3 regions of the uncultured Pseudomonas sp. genome follow, and region 1 is predicted to be linked to each of the others. Evidence: predicted binding sites of a transcription regulator. Region 1 holds the regulator's gene; each other region holds the start of a gene.
The links. The regulator sigma-54, encoded in region 1, starts transcription at its own class of promoters, with help from an activator protein. The targets are predictions, from matches to a motif close to ANTGGCATNNANNTTGCTNT.
Positions count from the first base shown of each region.

Region 2: the regulator sigma-54 is predicted to act here: its motif matches at 3,087-3,106, upstream of flgB (flagellar basal body rod protein FlgB).
Region 3: the regulator sigma-54 is predicted to act here: its motif matches at 1,018-1,037, upstream of Q0V31_RS19355 (flagellar hook-length control protein FliK).

Region 1 covers NZ_OX044366.1:471,204-476,003, reverse strand. The annotation lists gene rapZ (RNase adapter RapZ) at 1-238, opposite strand, end outside; gene ptsN (PTS IIA-like nitrogen regulatory protein PtsN) at 241-714, opposite strand; gene raiA (ribosome-associated translation inhibitor RaiA) at 730-1,038, opposite strand; gene Q0V31_RS02305 (RNA polymerase factor sigma-54) at 1,228-2,742, opposite strand; gene lptB (LPS export ABC transporter ATP-binding protein) at 2,881-3,606, opposite strand; gene lptA (lipopolysaccharide transport periplasmic protein LptA) at 3,609-4,151, opposite strand; gene lptC (LPS export ABC transporter periplasmic protein LptC) at 4,138-4,707, opposite strand; gene Q0V31_RS02285 (HAD family hydrolase) at 4,716-4,800, opposite strand, start outside.
Region 2 covers NZ_OX044366.1:2,559,789-2,564,588, reverse strand. The annotation lists gene Q0V31_RS12085 (flagellar hook protein FlgE) at 1-1,435, opposite strand, end outside; gene flgD (flagellar hook assembly protein FlgD) at 1,478-2,146, opposite strand; gene flgC (flagellar basal body rod protein FlgC) at 2,172-2,615, opposite strand; gene flgB (flagellar basal body rod protein FlgB) at 2,631-3,038, opposite strand; gene Q0V31_RS12065 (bacterioferritin-associated ferredoxin) at 3,481-3,699, shown strand; gene bfr (bacterioferritin) at 3,896-4,366, shown strand; gene grxD (Grx4 family monothiol glutaredoxin) at 4,430-4,756, opposite strand.
Region 3 covers NZ_OX044366.1:4,152,036-4,156,835, reverse strand. The annotation lists gene Q0V31_RS19365 (fused response regulator/phosphatase) at 1-573, shown strand, start outside; gene Q0V31_RS19360 (Hpt domain-containing protein) at 604-957, shown strand; gene Q0V31_RS19355 (flagellar hook-length control protein FliK) at 1,074-2,333, shown strand; gene fliL (flagellar basal body-associated protein FliL) at 2,566-3,093, shown strand; gene fliM (flagellar motor switch protein FliM) at 3,107-4,078, shown strand; gene fliN (flagellar motor switch protein FliN) at 4,114-4,599, shown strand; gene fliO (flagellar biosynthetic protein FliO) at 4,602-4,800, shown strand, end outside.

The sequences.
Region 1 (4,800 bases):
CGCGAACTTCTTCGAGCAGCTCGGGGAAGCGCTTGAGATGGCTCGGCAAGTTGCGCGCATCAATGGATACCGCGACCTGCGGATGCAGCAGCTCAGTATGCAGCAGGGCGCGCTCAGCCAGTTCAGGCAGCAGCCCGGCGGGCAGGTTGTCGATGCAGTAGAAACCGTTGTCCTCGAGTACATCGAGGGCCGTGCTCTTACCGGAGCCGGAACGACCGCTAACGATGATCAGGCGCATGCTCAGGCTCTATTGAGTTGGCTTTGTATGTCGACGACCACTTGATACAAGGTTTCGCTGCTTTCGGCTTGGCGCAGGCTGGCGCGAACATCGCTGCGGTCGAGCATGCTGGCTATCTGCCGAAGCAATTCTAGGTGAGCATCAGTGGCGGCTTCTGGTACCAGCAGCACAAACAGCAGGTCGACTGGCGCGCCGTCGATGGCGTCGAAGTCCACTGCTGCGTCCAGGCGCAGTAAGGCGCTGATCGGTGCGGTACAACCCGGTAAGCGGCAGTGCGGAATGGCGATGCCATTGCCAAAGCCGGTCGAGCCGAGTTTTTCACGGGCAATCAGGCTTTCGAAAATATCTTGGCCGTCCAGGTCAGGCAGCTCGCGCGCCACCAGGTTGGCAATTTGTTCGAGAACACGTTTTTTGCTGCCGCCCGGCACGTTCACCAAGGAACGGCCGGGGGTCAGGATGGTTTCAAGTCGGATCATAGGAGATAGACGACGTCAGCGGGACATGGCGCCCTGTTGACGATCGAGCTGTTTTTCCTTGTATTTGATGAGTTGTCGATCGAGTTTGTCAGTCAGTAAATCGATGGCGGCGTACATGTCGTTATGCTCGGCATTGGCGACCACTTCACCGCCTGCAATATGCAGGGTCGCTTCGATTTTCTGCTTGAGTTTCTCGACCTCCATGATGACTTGTACGTTGGTGATCTTGTCGAAGTGGCGTTCTAATCGGCCGAGTTTTTCGCCGATATAGTCGCGCAGGGCGTCGGTCACATCCAGCTGGTGTCCACTGATGTTGACTTGCATACCGCTTTCTCCTTGTTACCGTGTGTAAGAGACAGGCGAGAGGCCTGCCGCCGGAACACTGTGGCATGGAAGACGTAGGCAGAACGTATCAGGGTTTACGCTGATTGCTCAGAGCTGTATGGCTGTTGAGCGATAAGACCGAGCCTGACGTGTTCTGCGCGGTGCGATCTGTCTTCCTTGTTCTGCCGCTTAAATCAATCGTTTGCGCTCGCTGGAGGGCGCAATGCCGAGGGACTCACGGTATTTGGCGACCGTGCGGCGAGCGACTTGAATACCTTGTGCCTCCAGTAGACCAGCGATCTTGCTGTCACTCAACGGCTTTTTCGCATTTTCCGCTGCGACCAGTTTTTTGATGATGGCGCGGATCGCGGTGGACGAACATTCACCGCCTTCAGAGGTGCTGACGTGGCTGGAGAAGAAGTATTTCAGTTCGTAAATACCGCGCGGGGTGTGCATGAACTTTTGCGTGGTGACCCGCGAAATGGTTGATTCGTGCATGCCGACGGCTTCGGCGATGTCATGCAGAACCAGCGGCTTCATGGCCTCATCGCCATAGTCGAGGAAGCCGCGCTGGTGTTCGACGATCTGCGTGGCGACCTTCATCAGGGTTTCGTTGCGGCTTTGCAGGCTTTTGATAAACCAGCGCGCCTCTTGCAGCTGGTTGCGCATAAAGGTGTTGTCGGCGCTGGAGTCGGCACGCTTCACAAAACCGGCGTATTGCGCATTGACCCGCAGGCGCGGCATGGCCTCCTGGTTGAGCTCCACCAGCCAGCGTTCATTGTGTTTGCGCACGATCACGTCGGGCACCACGTATTCCGGCTCGCTGGATTCAATCTGCGAGCCGGGGCGCGGGTTGAGGCTCTGAATCAGGTCGATAACCTGGCGCAGCTCATCTTCCTTGAGCTTCATGCGGCGCATCAGTTGGCTGTAGTCGCGGCTGCCGAGGAGGTCGAGGTAGTCGCCGGTGAGGCGCTGGGCTTCGCTCATCCACGGTGTGTTTGCGGGCAGCTGGCGCAGTTGCAGGAGCAGGCATTCACCGAGGTTGCGTGCGGCAATGCCGGTGGGCTCGAACTGCTGAATACGGTGCAGCACGGCTTCGACTTCGTCGAGCTCGATGTCCAGTTCTGGGTCAAAGGCCTCAACCACTTCTTCCAGAGTCTCTTCCAAATAACCCTGTTCGTTGATGCAGTCGATCAAGGTTATGCCGATCAGGCGATCCTTGTCTGACATTGGGGCCAGATTGAGTTGCCAGAGCAGGTGGCTCTGTAGGCTCTCGCCACTGGATGTGCGGGTGGTGAAGTCCCACTCGTCGTCATCGTTGGTGCTGCTGGGTAGGCTACTGGCACTGGTCTGGTAGATGTCTTCCCAGGCGGTGTCGACCGGTAGTTCGTTCGGGATGCGGTCCCCCCAATCACCCTCTTCCAGGTTGTCCACGGTTTGTGTGGCTTCCTGGTAAGTGGTTTCTTGATAGGGCGTCTCGGGCTGCTCGTTGGGCGTCGCGCTTTCTGCGCCATCGGCCATGGGGTCCGAGTTGTCGAAATCATCGCCTTCTTCTTGGCGTTCGAGCATCGGGTTGGACTCCAAGGCTTCCTGGATCTCTTGTTGTAGATCCAGGGTCGACAGTTGGAGTAGGCGGATGGCCTGTTGCAGCTGCGGTGTCATCGTCAGCTGCTGGCCCATTCTCAGGACTAGCGATGGTTTCATTGCAGACCTTATTTACCGGCGTCTGTGCGCAATCCACTACAGGGCGTTTTTGAAAAACGCCACCAGGAAGCAAATTATATGCCTGACTCTAAAGGTTTTGCCTAGCCTTGGCTGCAGTAGGCTTGAGAAAAGCCGTGGTTACAGCCTGAACTCATGCCCCAGATACACTTCTTTCACGGTCTGGTTGGCCAGAATCGTCTCGGCATCACCTTCCGCAATCAGCTGGCCATCGCTGACGATATAAGCGATTTCGCAAATATCCAGGGTTTCGCGGACGTTATGGTCGGTGATCAGTACACCGATGCCTTTGGCCTTGAGGTGGTGGATGATCTGCTTGATATCACCGACTGAAATCGGGTCGACGCCGGCGAACGGCTCGTCGAGCAGAATGAATTTGGGGTTGGTCGCCAGGGCGCGAGCAATTTCCACGCGGCGGCGTTCACCACCGGACAGGCTCATGCCGAGGTTGTCGCGGATATGGCTGATGTGGAACTCCTGCAGCAAGCCTTCAAGTTCCTTGCGGCGAGCGGCGCCGTCGAGGTCCTTGCGGGTTTCCAGGATGGCCATGATGTTGTTGGCCACGCTGAGCTTACGGAAAATCGAGGCTTCCTGCGGCAGATAGCCAATGCCGGCGCGCGCACGGCCATGCATCGGCTGATGACTGACGTCGAGGTCATCAATCATCACGCGGCCTTGGTCGGCTTGTACCAGGCCGACGATCATGTAGAAACAGGTGGTTTTACCGGCTCCGTTGGGGCCCAGTAGACCAACGATCTGTCCACTGTCGATGCTCAGGCTGACGTCGCGCACGACCTGGCGGCCTTTGTAACTTTTGGCCAAGTGTTGGGCTTTCAATGTGGCCATTATTACTGCGCCTGCTGTTCGGCTGGTTTGTTCTTCGGCTGGATCACCATGTCGATACGCGGGCGTGGCGCAGTGACATTGGTGCCTGTGGCGCGGCCGGCGTTAACGATCTGGCGCTGGGTGTCATAGACGATTTTCTCGCCTTCGAAGGTGTTGCCTTCCTGGATTACCTTGGCCTGATCGATCAGCACCACGCGCTCGTTGGCCATGAAGTACTGGATGGTCAGGCCGTAGGCCTTGACGATCTGCTTGTCGGCTGACGGCAGTTGTTCGTAGTAGGCCGGTTTGCCGACGGAAGTGAACACCTCGACATCGCCCTGGGCGTTCTGAGTGATGGTCACGGTATCGCCGGTGACCTTCATGCTGCCCTGGGTGATGACTACGTCGCCGCGATAAACCGCAACGCCTTGTTTGTCATCTAGCTCTGCGCTGTCGGCCTGAATACGGATTGGCTGTTCGCGGTCGGATGGCAGAGCCCAGGCACTGGCACTTCCGAGTGCGGCGCTGAGGCTGAGTAGTAGGGGGAGGGTGTTAACGAGCCTCATGCAGACCTCTTACGTTGGACAGCAGGAGCATCCGGCCGTCATTCATGTACGCTTTCATTCCTGTTGCCGTGGTCACCCCATTGGCCGCTTCGATTCTAACGGCTTGCTGGGTTTGCGCATATTCCTTCTCGGGGAATACGGTCAGGCGGCTGGTGGTGAGGATGGTCGGGCGACCTTTGGCGTCGGTGCGTTCGACGCGCACCTGCTCGATCAATTCGACCTCTGTGCCACCGGGCGAGACTTCGCCGCGCTCGCTACGGATTTTCCAGGGCAGTTCTGTGCCGCGGAACAGGTTCATGTTCGGGCTGGCCATCAGCGTAATGTCGCTGGCCTTGATGTGTTCGACCTTGTCGGCTGTCAACTCGTAGTGCAGCGTGCCGTCGGCTTGGTACTGCACGGTATAGGTATTGGTGGCGTAAAAGTCGATGGCGTTGTTGCTCGCAGCATTGCTGGGCTGCTGGCTAAAGCCTTCCGGGCTGAGGTTCCAGTAGCCGAGCGCTGCCACCAGCAGGGCGACGCAGGTGAATAAGGCGATGTTAAATAGCTTGCGGGGCATGGTCGGCCTTATAGGTAAGCGGCTTGAGCGGCTTCAAGCGTGTCTTGGGCGCGCATGATCAGCTCGCAAAACTCGCGCGCGGCACCTTCGCCG
Region 2 (4,800 bases), 2.1 Mb from region 1:
TCAGGTTGACCAGCTGATCGGACAGCTCGACGTTGGAGTCTTCCAGGGCGCCAGATTGCAGAGCCCCCAGGGTCCCGCTGCGCGGCGTACCAACAACCGGTTCGCCGGAAGCAAAGGACTGCACCCAGGCCGTTTTACCCACGGGCGTCAGCCCTTGCGTGTTGGCAAAGTTAGCCAGAATTACCTGCCCCTGCACTTTGGATTGACCATTGGTGTAACGGGCAAAGATCACCCCGGTGTCGTCAATTTCCAGGCCTGCCAGCTGGCCGGTGGTGTAGCCATCCTGGCTGACGCTGTTGACCGCGAAGGTGCTGGAGAACTGAGTGGAGCTACGCATATCAACCAAAATCCCAGCGGGATCGGCATTTGCACCATTACCCGACCAAACGGGCGGAACAGAGTTGTCTGGGGCGGCAGGTCTCCAGCCATTGACAGTGAACCGCCCAGTGGGGTCAATAGTGAAATCTGCTGCGCTAGGGCCGGCGGCACCATCATAGTCACCAGAGACTAATTTGGTCGGGTCTAACTGGCCACTAGGGGTAAAACCCACGCCCATTGAGTACGGCACAGTTGAGCCTGGTTCAGCCGGATTTCGACCGTCAATCAACACATTCATCTGCCATTCGTTGGCACCGGTCTTAACGAAATACTGGCTGAGCACATGGGCATTGCCCTGGGTGTCGTAGACATTGGTAGACGTGGACGAGTTGTAAGTGGTCGGGTCAGCTGGATTGAAGGTGTTATTGGCGGCCAACCGAGCGTTCGAAATGGTTGTAGGGTTAGAAGCAGCTGCTTGACCAGCTCCTTCAGCAGCAGCTATTTCTGCAGGAGTTGGGTTAGCGGGATCAGCAGCTGAAAGAATAGAGGTACTGTAAGCAGTGTCATAAGCAGTCTGAATCGTATTGTCATAAGCCCCCTGCCAGGCTGTAGGCACCTTATTGGTCGAGTTCAGATTGTAGGTTTGATCCAACGTCGTGGTCGCCTTCGGCGATTGGCTCGCAGTCTCAATGCGCAGGTCGTTGATCACGCCATTCTGCAGGTTGCCATTACCATCGACGGCATAGCCCTGCAGCTTGTAGCCAAAGTTATTGACCATAAAACCATCACGGTCAGTGCCGAAGTAGCCGGCTCGGGTATAACTAACGTCACCGTTGTTGCTGGTCTGGAAGAAACCGTTACCGTTGATCGCCAGATCCAGAGCATTTTGTGTGTTGTTGATATTGCCCTGATTGAACAACTGCGAAACGCTGCTCAACATTACGCCGCTGCCAATCGCGTTTTTACCCATACCGTTCACCGAAGCCGAGTACACATCGGCAAACTCTGCACGCGACTGCTTAAAGCCTGCCGTACCGGCGTTGGCGATGTTGTTACCGGTCACGTTGAGGTCGCTGGTTGCGGAACGCAGACCGCTAAGCCCTATGTTGAAACTCATGGAAGACTCCTTTGCCGGACAGCCGGCGGCTAAAACCGTTAGTTACTGACCGATAACCTGTACTTGCGACATAGGCACGCTGCCAAGCCCTGCCAGGTTCAACATCAACTCGCTGCCGCCTAGGGTGACGCTGTCGACGTTAGCCGGCAGCATGGTGTAAAGCCCCTTGGTGCCTTCAGCATAAGTAGCTTGTGCCTCGAACTTATAGGTGCCGGGCGGCAACAGATTGCCGCTGGAGTCCTTACCATCCCAGATAAAGCTGACGTTACCGGCGGCCTGATCGCCCAAGTTGACTCGGCTTACTGCCGAACCTGACTTGTCGTAAATATTGACGTAGACGTTGCTGCTGCTAGCCGGCAAAACCAGACTGGCTTTAAAGCTCTCGCTGGTGTCGACCACCGCCTTGTCCGTCGGCACGATGACCTTACGCCCGACCAGCGAAGACGCCTGCAGCGCTTGGGAAGACTGATAGCCACTGACCAAGGAGCCCATGCTGGTGTTGAGTTTCTCGATGCCTTCAACCTGGCTGAACTGCGCCAGCTGAGCGATAAACTCACCATTGCCCTGCGGCTCAAGCGGGTTCTGGTTATTCAACTGGGCCACCAGCAAATTAAGAAACTCGTTTTTGCCGAGTTCCTTGTTCTGACTGCTGCCCTGCTTGATCTGGTATTGGTCCAGCGCCGTACCGCTGACATCGCCAATCGTGCTCATAACCCTGCGCTCCTTATCCGACGGCTTACTGACCTAGGGTCAATACGCGCTGCATCATTTGCTTGGCGGTGTTCATCATTTCGGTGTTGGTCTGGAAAGCCCGACTGGCGGAAATCATGTCGGCCATTTCCTCCACCACATTGACGTTGGGGTAGTAGACATAACCGCCCTCATCGGCCGCTGGGTGGTTGGGCTCATAGCGTGGCACCAGGCTGCTTTGATCTTCGACCACTCCCAGCACCTGGACGCCGGCACCGGCATTGTCCTGATCGGCGAACAACGAGCCACGACCACCGTCTTGCGCTGACTGGTACACGGTGGCGAACACCGGATGACGCGCGCGGTAAGTCTGATCAATGCTCGAGGAAACCGTCTCGGCGTTGGCGATGTTGCTGGAGATGGTGTTCAGGCGAGTGCTCTGGGCGCTCATACCCATTCCGGCGATGTTGAAAACACTGGTAAGTGACATGGCTTCAGGCTCCTATTAATCGCCGCGCAGGGCGCTGACCAGCCCTTTGAATTTGCTGTTGAGCAGAGTGAAACTGGCTTGGAACTGCACCGAGTTCTCTGCGTAGTTGGATTGTTCGATTTGCAGGTCGACGGTGTTCTGATCAATCGAGGCCTGCATCGGCGTGCGATACGCCAGGCTGGCATCGCTGAGCGTCACGCCATCAGCAGGAATATGCTGACTATTGGTTCGATTCAGGCTGGCCGCGCCGCGCTGGCCCTGAGCGCTTTGCTCGGCTAATACACTGGCGAACTGCAGGTCACGCGCTTTGAAATTAGGCGTGTCTGCGTTGGCAATGTTGTTGGCCAGCACCTCGGCACGCTGGGTGCGAAAGCCGAGAGCTTTTTCATGAATGCCGAGTGCCCGATCGAAACTGATGCTCATGGTCAGAAACCTTTGCCAGTTGGCGTTGCTGTTTTCCGTGCAAGACCACAAGCAAAGCCTGTGCCATTTTATTTTTTATCTATTTATCAATAACTTAACTAACAATAAAGGCGCGGAACGCGGCAAAGCGGCAAGCGCTTTCCGCCTGCGGACAGGCAAGCGGCAATCATGCGCGGGCGTTTGCCGCCCAGCCCGGCAACAGACACGCCAGCGTAACGATTGTGTTGTGACGCTAGGTTGCGACTCTTCCTCTGCAACCAGGCTCTGACGCTGCTCTGCGGCAAGTTCGAAACACCCGCCGGGGCACGCCCCCGTAAGCAGCAGCCCGAACTGACAGGCCAGCGACCACCGCCTGTCAGTCAACGACAGTCATCTTTGACAAGCATTCTCATTAGCATTAGTATCCTTCGCATCAACCACTGCCCTGCCACGAGCCTTAATCATGTACGTCTGTCTCTGCGAAGGTGTTACTGACGGTCAGATCCGCGAAGCCATTTATGAAGGCTGCTGCAGCTACCGTGATGTCCGCGCGACCCTCGGGGTTGCCAGCCAATGCGGCAAATGCGCCTGCCTGGCCAAGCAAGTGGTACGCGAAACCTTGAGCGACGTGCAAAGCAGCCAGGCCGCCATGGCCTACCCGGCAAACTTTGTTGCCGCCTGATTGAACGTGCAGTGAAGAACCGGACCTAGCGTCCGGTTTTTTTATGTTCGCAATTCAACGCGTTAGCACCCAGATGCAGAACGAAAGCGTTCTTACTCAGATTAATTTCAACTTTTAATTCAGGCACTTAGGTTTGACAGTAAAAAACCTGCAGCCCAGAATCAGGTGCTAACTCCCCTGCAAGGCAGACGCAGACATGAAAGGCGACAAGAAAGTCATTCAGCATCTGAACAAGATCCTCGGTAACGAGCTGGTCGCGATCAACCAGTACTTCCTGCATGCGCGCATGTATGAGGACTGGGGCCTGAAGAAACTCGGTGAGCACGAGTACCACGAGTCCATCGACGAGATGAAGCATGCGGACAAGCTAATCAAGCGCATCCTGTTCCTTGAGGGCCTGCCGAACCTGCAAGACCTCGGCAAGATCCTGATCGGTGAAAACACTCAGGAAATGCTTGAGTGCGACCTGAAGATCGAACACAAGGCGCTGATTGATCTGAAAGCGGCAATTGCCTACTGCGAAAGCGTCGGCGATTACGCCAGCCGCGAAATGCTGGAAGACATCCTCTGCTCCGAGGAGGAGCACATCGACTGGCTGGAAACTCAGCTCAGCTTGATCAACTCGGTCGGCCTGCAGAACTACCTGCAGTCGCAGATGGACGAATAAACGCCCACGCCATAAACAACAAACCCCGCACTTGGCGGGGTTTGTTGTTTATGCAGCGTCGGCTTACGCGTCGGCTTTCTGCACAGCCTCTTTGATCAGGGTCTGCAGCTCACCCTTGTCGAACATTTCCGCCATGATATCGCTACCGCCGACCAGCTCACCGCCAACCCACAGTTGCGGGAAAGTTGGCCAGTTGGCGTACTTCGGCAGATTGGCGCGGATTTCCGGGTTCTGCAGGATGTCGACGTAGGCGAACTTCTCGCCACAAGCCATCACAGCCTGCGCAGCCTTGGAAGAAAAGCCGCACTGCGGAGCGTTCGGCGAGCCTTTCATGTACAGCAGAACGGTGTTAGCGGCGATCTGCTCTTTGATGGTTTCGATGATATCCATTGGGCACCTCAGGACTTAACTTTCCGACTCACGGGTCGGCGCGG
Region 3 (4,800 bases), 3.7 Mb from region 1:
GTTGAGGTTAGCCTGGTCGATCAGGCAACGTTGAGCCGGCCGCCACTGGCCTTTGCCGACAATGGACAGAGCCATTCACTGGATTGGTCGGCAAGCTTCGAGTTTCGCGGTGAAACCCTGCGGCATTTCAATCCGCTGCCATTTCTCTTGCAGTTGTTGCTCGAGGTGCAAGGGCTGCGGCCCCAGGGTGGTGCCTTGTTCAGTGTGTTGGCCGAGCTGTATTCGAATGCCCTGGAGCATGGCGTGTTGGGGCTGGATTCGGCGCTCAAGGCGAATGCCGAGGGATTTGCCGAGTATTACCGTCAGCGCAGCGTGCGCCTGGCGGCGCTAACCAACGGGTTTGTGCGTTTTCATCTGCAGTTACTGCCCGAGGGGGCGGGCGGGCGTTTGATTGTGCGGGTCGAGGACAGCGGCTCTGGTTTTGATGCGCAGCGATTGCCGACGTCCCCCCGAAATGTCCATAGCTTAAGTGGTCGTGGGCTGGCTCTGGTCAGGCATCTGAGTGAGCGTTGCAGTTGGGGCGATGGTGAGCCTGGGGTGCGCGTGGAGTTTTCCTGGTCGCCTGGGGCATAATCGGCAGCATAACGCCCAGGGAGTGAGCCGTTGTCCGATATTCACCTTGATAGCACAGTGTTGTTGGCCTTGCAGGACGTCATGGAAGATGAATATCCGGTGCTACTGGATACTTTTCTGATCGACTCTGAAGAGCGCCTGCTGGTGCTGCGGCAGGCTGAGCAGGTGGCGGATGCGCAGGGTTTGCGTCTGGCGGCGCACAGCTTTAAGGGCAGTTGCAGCAATATGGGCGCACTGATGCTGGTTGGGTTGTGCAAACAACTGGAGGAGGCCGGGCGGCGCGAGCAGTTGGAGCCAGCCGCTGAGTTGGTTGAGCAGATTGAACGTGAATTTGCCATCGTGCGCATCCTGCTTAAGTCCGAGCGTCAACGTTATCGGCGCTAGTGTTACTGCGCTCGGCGCGCTTCTGCGGCATTGCGCCATCGCGGATGCTTGCGTCAACAAGTTGGCCCGCACCTTGCAAAAACCTCTGCACGACCAACCCCGAGCGGAGAGTATCCATGTCCGTTGCCCCCGATTTGTTGCTCAAGTCGGCACCTGAAGTAAAGCCCAGGGCTGCTGCATCAAAACCGCCGGAAAAAACCGCGCAGACCAATAAGAACGAGGCCTCCAGCTTCTCCCAGGTGTATGCCAAGGAGCGACAGGCTAAGGCCGCAGAGCGTAACGACGCATCTGCCAAACCGGCGCGCGAAAGCAAAACCACAGAAAAGCCAGACGATGATCCGCAGGTCGTTGCCGCCACCGGGCAGAGTGAGGTTGCCGATAGCGGCAAGCCTTTGCCGAGTGAGCCGGAAAACCAGGGGGCTGCGCTTGATCCGCTGTTATTGCTCGGTATCACCGGCGAGTTGCCGGCGGAAGAGGCGCAAGAGCTCACCCTCGATAGCCAGCCGGCGCCCTTGTTGGTGACTAGCGGGTTGACCAGCTCGGGGCCGGCGAGCCTGACCGAGGCCAGCTTCGATGCTGAACTGGATGCGCTCAACCAATTGCCAGCGGTGCGCATGGCGTTGGAAATAGGCGCGAAGGAAAAAGCCCTGGCGGAGCAAGCGGCTTCACCGCTGGGTCAGGCCAGCCTGGCGAGCCAAAGTGCCAGCCAGAACATGCTGGCCAGTCAGGTGGTGCAAGACGAGATGCCCATAGGGGGAGATGCGCTTGAGTTGCCGGAGCTAGAGCTTGAAGTCCTCACAGGCAAAAGCCTTGAGGCCCTGAAGGAAGGCACGGCGAACAATACCCCAGAGAACTTCGTCAGCAAGCTCAATGCGTTGACTCAGGCCATTGGCCAACAGAATTCGCTGTCTGCACGAGCGCCGGTGGTTGGGCAGCCGGTGCCAATGCAGCAGGGCGGTTGGAGTGAGGCGGTGGTGGATCGCGTGATGGTGATGTCCAGCCAGAACCTTAAGTCCGCCGAGATTCAGCTCGACCCCGCTGAGCTGGGGCGTCTGGAAGTGCGTATCAGCGTCAGCCAAGAACAAAGCCAAGTGACCTTCGCCAGCCCGCATGCAGGGGTGCGTGAGGCGCTGGATGCGCAGATGCATCGCCTGCGTGAGCTGTTTGCCCAGCAAGGCATGAACCAGCTGGACGTAAGCGTCTCCGATCAGTCGCTCAGCCGTGGCTGGCAAGGGCAGGGTGGTGGCGATGAGCGAGGGCGTGGAGGTGCCTCCGGTGAGTCGCTTGGCGGGGATGAGGAGCTGCATTTGAGCGCAGTTGAATCAACCCGCGCGACCTCTGGCGGTGTTCGTGGCTTGGTTGATTACTACGCCTGAGGTGCTTGCCGCTGTAGTTGCGTGACGCACTGATCTAAACTGCATTTCGCCCGACGCCCACTGTGTGGGAGTCGGGCGATTTTGTTTGGGGCGTGCGCTTACCCGATGCCTTGGCCGAACACCCTCAGGTGCTGGCCACCCGTATTGAGCAGGTTTGTTGACAGACTGGCATAACACTTGCTCTTAACCCTTTGATAACGGATCAAACTCCGAATAACGACGGATTATTGGCATGGCTAAGAATGAAGCAGCGCAAACGCCAGCAGATGGTGAGGCGAAACCAGCCGGTAAAATGAAGCTGATCATCATCATCGCGCTCGCCGTGCTGCTGGCTGTTGGCCTTTCAGTGGGCGGCACGTGGTTCTTCTTGAGCAAGAAGGACGCAGGCGCTGAAGAAGCCAAAGCCGGCGCCAATGCCGAGCCTGCGGTACCCGTCAAGCTGGCGGCGATCTATGAAGAGCTGTCGCCGGCATTCGTGGTGAATTTCAACTATCAGGGGCGCGCCCGCTATATGCAGGTCAGTGTGGCCCTGATGACCCGCGATCAGGCGGCGCTGGATGCCCTGAAAGTGCATATGCCGGTGTTGCGTAACCGTTTGGTGATGCTGTTTTCCGGCCAGGATTTTGCCTCCTTGATCACCCCGGTGGGCAAGGAAATGCTGCGCCAGCAGGCGACCGCTAGCGTGCAGGAACTGGCTGAGAAAGAGACCGGCAAGGTCACGGTCGAGCAAGTGTTGTTCACCAACCTCGTATTGCAGTAACCAGGAGCGGCATATGGCTGTGCAAGACCTGCTTTCCCAAGATGAAATCGATGCCCTGCTGCATGGTGTTGATGACGGCTTGGTTGAAACCGAGGACGAGGCCGAACCGGGAAGCGTCAAGCAATATGACCTGACCAGCCAGGACCGGATTGTCCGTGGGCGTATGCCGACGCTGGAGATGATCAACGAGCGCTTCGCCCGGTATACCCGCATTAGCATGTTTAACCTACTGCGCCGTTCCGCCGATGTGGCGGTGGGCGGCGTGCAGGTGATGAAGTTCGGTGAATACGTGCACTCGCTGTATGTGCCGACCAGCCTCAACCTGGTGAAGATGAAGCCGCTGCGCGGCACCGGCTTGTTTATTCTGGACGCCAAGCTGGTGTTCAAACTGGTGGACAACTTCTTTGGCGGCGACGGCCGTCACGCCAAGATTGAGGGGCGTGAGTTCACTCCGACCGAGCTGCGTGTGGTGCGCATGGTGCTGGATCAGGCGTTTATCGACCTGAAAGAAGCCTGGCACGCGGTGATGGATATCAACTTCGAGTACGTCAATTCGGAAGTCAATCCGGCGCTGGCCAACATCGTCAGCCCCAGTGAAGTGATTGTGGTGTCGACCTTTCATATCGAACTGGATGGCGGCGGCGGCGACCTGCATATCACCATGCCGTACTCAATGATTGAGCCGATTCGCGAGATGCTCGACGCTGGCTTCCAGTCCGATGTCGACGATCAGGATGAGCGTTGGATCAAGGCCCTGCGTGAAGACATCCTCGGCGTCAGTGTGCCGTTGAGTGCCACCGTGGCCCGGCGCCAGCTTAAATTACGCGACATTTTGCATATGCAGCCGGGGGATGTGATTCCCGTTGAGCTGCCAGACCATATGGTGCTCTGTGCCAATGGTGTGCCTTCGTTCAAGGTCAAGTTAGGTGCCCATAAAGGCAACCTGGCGTTGCAGGTGATCGACCCGATCGAGCGTCTGCGTTAACTGCTAACCCTATTCACGCCAGCCGAGGAAGAACCATGGCAGACGCAAACGAAAATATAGAAGACGGCGAAGAAGCCAGCTCCCCTGAAGAACAGGCGCTGGCGGATGAGTGGGCAGCTGCATTGTCCGAGGCCGGCGATGCCGGGCAGGATGATATCGACGCCATGCTCGCCGCGAGCAATTCCGCGCCGGCGGTTCCGCGCGCCCCCATGGAGGAGTTTGGTAGTGCGCCGAAGATGAATCTGCCAGTGAACCTAGATGGGCCGAATCTGGATGTGATTCTGGATATCCCGGTGTCGATTTCCATGGAAGTCGGCAATACCGATATCACCATTCGCAACTTGCTGCAGTTGAACCAGGGCTCGGTGATTGAGCTGGATCGTCTGGCCGGTGAGCCACTGGATGTTCTGGTCAACGGCACCCTGATTGCTCACGGCGAGGTGGTGGTGGTGAATGAGAAGTTTGGCATTCGCCTGACCGACGTGATCAGCCCCAGCGAACGCATCAAGAAGTTGCGCTAAGCATGTATAGAACCCTTCTGCTGGGCCTGGCTTTGCCCTTGACGGCAATGGCTGCTGAACCCGCCGCACAAACGGCTACACCGCTTGCCAGTGCCGGGATGGGTGGACAGTTGGTGCAGCTATTGCTGGGCTTGCTGCTGGTGATTGGGTTGATCTTTCTGCTGGCCTGGCTGATGCGCCGGGTGCAGCAGATTGTGCCGC